2 linked regions of the Posidoniimonas polymericola genome follow. Each later gene encodes a partner of the first gene's protein in a complex. Links are inferred from orthologs where the notes say so. Each region holds a gene or a part of one and is shown in the gene's direction. Other genes may lie near its edges.

Region 1 (3,100 bases):
TCCTTAAGCTCTTCCGACTGCGCCTGAGCGCGGTCCAGCGGGATGCGAGTAGCCATCGTTCGGGGTCCCTCCCAATGTGTGCAGACGGTCCTGTCATCAGGACCGTCGTTGATGCAATCGGGTCCTGCAAAGGGCCGCCCTCCAGACTCATGCAAGACCGTCTTGGCCTCGATGGCGTGCGTCTGGCGTCGGGCGATCCGTTGCGCCGATGCGGGGGAGTATAGCGAATCAAGTCCAGAAAATGTAAGGATTACGGCAAAAAATCGGGCGACTTATCGCCACGTGCTAGCACTTGCCGCGGCCGGCGGGCCCGTCCCACCGCGGGGTCGCCGCGGTAGAATGGTGGGTTCGCCCCTCCCGCCCACCGACCGCCAACGCTGCCCACGCCGTGGACCCGCTCCTTCAAAAACTCAACGCCGCCCAGCGCGAGGCGGTGCTGCACGTCGACGGCCCGCTGCTGATCCTCGCCGGACCGGGCAGTGGCAAGACGCGGGTCGTCACGCACCGCATCGCCCACCTGCTCAAGCAGGGCGTGCACGCCTCGCAGATCCTGGCGCTGACCTTCACCAACAAGGCCGCCCAGGAGATGCGCCGCCGCGTCGAACAGCTCGCCCCCGGCGAGCGGGTGTGGGTCAGCACGTTCCACCGCTTCGGCGCCCGCCTGCTCCGTGAGCGGGCCGACCTGGTCGGCCTCGGCCAGAACTTCACGATCTACGACACCTCCGACTCGCGGCAGACGCTCAAGCGGGTCATCGAGGCCGAGAAGATCCCGACCATGCACTACACCGCCGACCGCATCGCGGCCGGCATCAGCTCCGCCAAGAACAAGCTCATCACCGCCGACGAGTACCAGCCCCGCAGCAGCAGCCCGCTGTCGAGCGTGGTGGCGCGGGCGTACCCGGCGTACCAAGAGCGGCTGCTCGCCTCCAGCGCGGTCGACTTCGACGACCTGCTGCTGCACGTCGCGAAGCTGCTGAAGGACAACCCCGAGGTCCGCGCCGAGCTCGACAGCCGCTTCCGCTACGTGCTGGTCGACGAGTACCAGGACACCAACCGGGCCCAGTACGTCATCCTCCGGGCGTTGTCGCTCGACTACCCCAACCTGGCCGCCACCGGCGATCCGGACCAGTCGATCTACGGCTGGCGTGGCGCCGACCTCAACAACATCCTCGACTTCGAGAAGGACTACGGCCAGGCCAAGGTGATCCGCCTGGAGCAGAACTACCGCAGCACCAAGGCGATCCTCCGCGCCGCCGACATGCTGATCGGCCACAACCAGCGCCGCAAGAAGAAGGCCCTGTTCACCGAGAACGACGAGGGCGCCCCGATCCGCCTGGTGACCTACGCCGACCAGGACGCCGAGGCGTCGGCCATCGCCCAGCAGATCCGCGCCGCCATCGACTCCGGCGAACGCAAGGCGAGCGACTTCGCTGTCTTCTACCGCATCAACGCGCTCTCCCGCTCGGTCGAGCGCGCGCTGCGGGCCCACCGCGTGCCGTTCCAGATGGTCCGCGGCCAGGAGTTCTACCAACGCAAAGAGATCAAGGACGTGCTGGCCTACTGCCAGCTGATCAACAACCCGAAGGACGACGTCGCGTTTGTGAGGACGGTCAACTCGCCGACCCGCGGCATCGGCAAGAAAACCCTCGACGCGCTGAACGACCACGCCTACCGCTACGGCACGCCCCTGCTCGATGCGGCCCGCGAGGCCGGGCTGATCGAGGGGCTGGCTAAACGCTCGGCCACGAAGCTCTCGCAGTTCGTTGCGCTGGTTGAGAAGCTCGCGAGCCGCGCCGCCGGCCCGGTCGAGGAAGTCATCGGCAGCGTGATCACCGAGTCGGGCTACCGCCAGCGGCTCGTCGACAGCGACGACGAGGAGGACGCCAGCCGGCTGGCCAATATCGAGGAGCTGCTGACCGACGCGCGGCAGTTCGACGAAGAATCCGAGGGCGAGTTCGAGGGCGGGGCCGGGCTCGAGGAGTACCTCGAGCGGACCTGGTTGGTCAACGAGACCGACAACTGGGAGGACGACTCCGACAAGGTCACGCTGATGACGCTGCACGCCGCTAAGGGCCTCGAGTTCCCGGTGGTCTACCTCGTGGCGGTCGAGGACGGCATCCTGCCGCACGAACGCAGCTCGATGGACACCCAGCAGCTGGAGGAGGAACGCCGGCTGGCGTTCGTCGGCATCACCCGCGCCGAACAGCAGCTCCAGCTCAGCCTGGTCCGCCGCCGCGACTTCCGCGGCCAGCGCCGCATGGCCGTCCCCAGCAGCTTCTTGATGGAGATGCCGACTGCCGAGATGGACACCGACCACGGCGGCCAGACGTTCGAGATCGACCCGTGGGAGCAGTTCGAGCTGCCCCCCGAGGAAGAGGTCTGGACCGACCCCAACGCGGCCGAGCCAGAGGAGTCGAAGCCGTCGATCTCCGCGGCGATCACCACCGCCGCGGAGCTGAGTGGCGAGGCCGCCCCCAAGCCGTCGCACCCCCCCCAACCGCACACCCGGTTCTCGCCCGACGACTTCTCGCTCGACATGACCGTGCGGCACCCCGAGTACGGGCTTGGTAAGATCAAGTCGCTCAGCGGCGCCGGCAAACGCCGCGCGGCGACCGTCGAGTTCGCGCTCGCCGGCGAGCGACGCATCGTCCTCGCCCACAGCCCGCTCGAGCCGGTGGGGAACAAAGGCTGATGCCGCCGAGAGACCGAGGGCCCATAGAATTCCCCTCCCTCGCAGGGAGGGGCTAGGGGAGGGTGAAACTGTCGCCCCGTCAATCCGTCCCCAACCAATACCCAACCTAGCCTACAGCAATGGCCCAACGGGCAGCGCTACGTAGCGCGCCCCTTCCGGGCTTCGAAAAAACAATCCAACCCCTACCCAGGGCTACGCCCTGGGCTGTGAAAGCGCGCCCCGTTGGGGCTCAACCACGAAGACACCCCCGATGCTAACCAGCCAGTACCTCTTCGCCGCCTGCCAGGCAGGCGCCCAGAACGCCCTCAAGCAAGAGGTCGAGTTCCGCGCGCCCGAATGGCGGCTGTCGTTCAGCCGCCCCGGCTTCGTCACGTTCAAGGCGCCCGGGCCGGTCTCGCTCGCCAGCGA
Region 2 (3,055 bases), on another replicon or contig:
GCGACTGCGACTGCCCAATCGGCGGGTGCGACTGTGGTGGTGGCGACTGCGGAGGCGGGGAGTGTGGGGCGTGTGGAGGCGGTGGTCCTGATGTTGGCTGGGCGCCTGGGGCGTCTGCCGGCTGCTGCGACCCCAGCTGCTGTATCTGCATCGACTGCTGGATGTGCGAGCCCCGCCAGCAGAAGCCTGAAATGACCCGCCGGCGGTGGGAGTCGTTCATCGGACGGACCGGCTTCGCCAACGGCGACCTAGCTCCCGTCGGGATGGTGGTGATTGACGGCCGCTCTCACCCCGCCAGCACAAAAGGGCCACGAATCGGCGGTGGCGCCTGCGTCGAAGTCGTGGACGTCGACGAATTCGGCTTGATTGTGCAGCGTAGCGAGCAGACGCAAGCCTGACGATTACCCTCCGGCGGCATCGGCGCTATGATTAGGGATTCTGGGATTAGGGGTTCCGACCGCCGATCCTCGCCTGCCGCCGCTCCCCCCACGCTCTGGTTCGTCATGCCGCAATTCCAGCTCAGCTCCGAGTTTCAGCCTGCCGGTGACCAGCCGGCCGCTATTGAGAAGCTCACCAAAGAACTCAAGGCGGGCCGCCGCGCGCAGACGCTGATGGGCGTCACCGGCAGCGGCAAGACGTTCACCATGGCGAACGTCATTCAAGAGCTGCAGCGGCCCGCGCTGGTGCTGAGTCACAACAAGACGCTCGCCGCCCAGCTGTACAGCGAGTTCCGCGAGTTCTTCCCCAACAACGCGGTCAGCTACTTCGTCAGCTACTACGACTACTACCAGCCCGAGGCCTACATCCCGCAGCGGGACATCTACATCGAGAAGGACGCGTCGATCAACGAGGAGATCGACCGCATGCGGCTGGCGACCACCAGCAGCCTGGTCAGCCGCCGCGACGTGATTGTCGTGGCGAGCGTGTCGTGCATCTACGGCTTGGGCTCGCCCGAGGACTACAAGGAGATGATGGTCGGCCTTACCGTGGGCGACGTCATCGACCGCGACGAGATGCTCGCGAAGCTGATCGACATCCAGTACGAGCGGAACGACCACGACCCGGCCCGCGGCAAGTTCCGGGTGCGCGGCGACTCGATCGAGATCTGGCCCGCCTACGAGGAGTTCGCCTACCGCATCGAGATGTGGGGCGACGAGATCGAGAAGCTGTCGATCATCAACCCAACCTCGGGCGAGGTGGTCGACCAGCTGCAGAGCATCTACATCTACCCGGCCAAGCACTTCGTGCTGCCCGAGGAGCGGATCGAGAACGCGGTCAACAACATCCGCAAGGAGCTCTCCGGCCGGCTCGAGCTGTTCAAGGAGCAGGGCAAGCTGCTCGAGGCCCAGCGGCTCAATGCCCGCACGCGGTACGACATCGAGATGATGCTCGAGATGGGCTACTGCCCCGGCATCGAGAACTATAGCGGCCCGCTGAGCGGCCGGCCCGCCGGCTCGCCGCCCAACACGCTGTTCGACTTCTTCCCGGACGACTACCTGCTGTTTGTCGACGAGAGCCACGCCACGATCCCTCAGGTCGGCGCGATGTACAACGGCGACCGCGCCCGCAAGACCACGCTGGTCGAGCACGGGTTCCGGCTGCCGAGCGCGCTGGACAACCGGCCGATGAAATTCGACGAGTGGCAGGAGCGGGTCAAGCAGGTGGTGTACGTCAGCGCCACGCCCGCCGACTTCGAGCTCGAGCAGACCGGCGGCGAGGTGGTCGAGCAGATCGTCCGACCGACCGGCCTGTTAGACCCGGTGATCGAGCTCAGCCCGGCCCGCGGCCAGGTGCCGCACCTCCTGGAGCAGGTCCGCGAGCGGGCGGCCAAGAACGAGCGGGTGCTGGTCACGACGCTTACCAAGCGGCTGGCGGAGGACCTGTCGAGCTACCTGTGCGAGCAGGGCGTCTTGTGCAAGTGGCTGCACTCGGAGCTCGACGCGTTCGAGCGGGTCGAGCTGCTGCGGGACCTGCGGCAGGGCAAGTTCGAGGTGCTGGTGGGCGTCAACCTGCTGCGTGAGGGCCTCGACCTGCCGGAGGTGTCGCTGGTGGCGATCCTCGACGCCGACAAGGAGGGCTTCCTCCGGAGTGAGACCTCCCTGATGCAGACCATCGGCCGCGCGGCGCGGAACGTGAACAGCAAGGTCATCATGTACGCCGACAAGGTGACCCGCAGCATGCAGGCCGCCATGGACGAGACCGACCGCCGCCGCAAGGTGCAGCAGGAGTACAACGAGGCCAACGGCATCACGCCGCAGACCATCATCAAGGCGATCCGCGCGGGCATCGAGGGCGAGGCCGCCGCGCACGCCGCCGCCAACGCCGCTGTCGGCCGCTCGGACGAGACCCAGTACATCACCGAGGAGTACATCAACGAGCTCGAGAAGGAGATGTACGAGGCGGCCGACTCGATGGAGTTCGAACGGGCCGCCATCCTCCGCGACCGGATTGATAAAATGCGGGAGAGCATCGGCCAGAGCGTCGCGGCGGTGGAGGACTCGCTCAAGAAGACCGGCAAGAAGGGCCGCGGCCGCACGAAGAAGGCGAAGGTGCCGCGCCCGAAGAAGGGGGTGTGACGGTCAGTCGTCCGTGGTCAGTTGTCAGTTGCAAGCTCTTCTAGCCCACCCAGCCAGGAGTGAGGCGCCAACATTGGCGCCCGATGTGCCAACCTGTTCAGCGACTCTCTCGCCCGCGTGCAGCCGTCCTCCGGGCGGCCGTGCCGACCGCTGCACTCTCAGCCTGATTCCAAAGGAGCCAACACGATGCGACTCCCACCGCGCCTGGCCATTCCCCTCGCGCTCGCCCTGTCTTGCTGTTGGTCGTCGGCAGAGGCGGCGCAACCCGAGAGCAGCGACGCCATGATCCACGGCGGGCTCACCGAGGTCATCGAGCGGCTCGTCAAGATCGAAGAGCGGCTTGACAAGCTGGCCGACGGCCCGAGCGAGTTCACGCCGGTGCAGATCACGGTGGTGGATACGAGCGGCGGCCCGATCCCCGGCGCCAAGGTGCAGCTCAGCGGCGTCCGGGAAGGACGCGAGCTGCAGGTGACGGGCGA

What was found.
Region 2: the proteins of Pla123a_RS14690 (region 1) and uvrB are in contact, whole or in part, in a crystal structure (PDB 7EGT), measured with the Thermus thermophilus proteins. The link is inferred for Posidoniimonas polymericola from one-to-one orthologs. Residues at the interface, in WP_096412145.1 of Thermus thermophilus: His654, Arg656, Phe657, Gln666, Asp668, Glu669, Lys680, Arg681, Leu682, Ser683, Lys685, Tyr686, Ala687; in WP_096411307.1 of Thermus thermophilus: Glu23, Leu25, Arg26, Asp27, Gly28, Glu29, Arg30, Phe31, Arg55, Glu326, Asp327, Phe328, Glu379, Ser382, Gln383, His398, Gly400, Arg401.

Annotation. Positions count from the first base shown.
Region 1 is NZ_SJPO01000007.1:11,326-14,425, forward strand. Bases 10-3,040 are described here. They hold Pla123a_RS14690 (ATP-dependent helicase), read left to right. Parts: upstream 10-388; coding sequence 389-2,692; downstream 2,693-3,040. Other genes in these bases: Pla123a_RS14685 (DNA-directed RNA polymerase subunit alpha C-terminal domain-containing protein), read right to left, coding at 10-56; Pla123a_RS14695 (SAM-dependent methyltransferase), read left to right, coding at 2,943-3,040. In the rest of the region: more of Pla123a_RS14685, read right to left, coding at 1-9; more of Pla123a_RS14695, read left to right, coding at 3,041-3,100. UniProt on the Escherichia coli protein: A helicase with DNA-dependent ATPase activity. Unwinds DNA duplexes with 3'-5' polarity. Translocates on single-stranded DNA with 3'-5' polarity. Initiates unwinding more efficiently from a nicked substrate than double-stranded DNA.
Region 2 is NZ_SJPO01000001.1:632,089-635,143, forward strand. Bases 54-3,039 are described here. They hold uvrB (excinuclease ABC subunit UvrB), read left to right. Parts: upstream 54-503; coding sequence 504-2,576; downstream 2,577-3,039. Other genes in these bases: Pla123a_RS02590 (DUF5685 family protein), read left to right, coding at 54-398; Pla123a_RS02600 (carboxypeptidase-like regulatory domain-containing protein), read left to right, coding at 2,763-3,039. Outside these bases: more of Pla123a_RS02590, read left to right, coding at 1-53; more of Pla123a_RS02600, read left to right, coding at 3,040-3,055. UniProt on the Escherichia coli protein: The UvrABC repair system catalyzes the recognition and processing of DNA lesions. A damage recognition complex composed of 2 UvrA and 2 UvrB subunits scans DNA for abnormalities.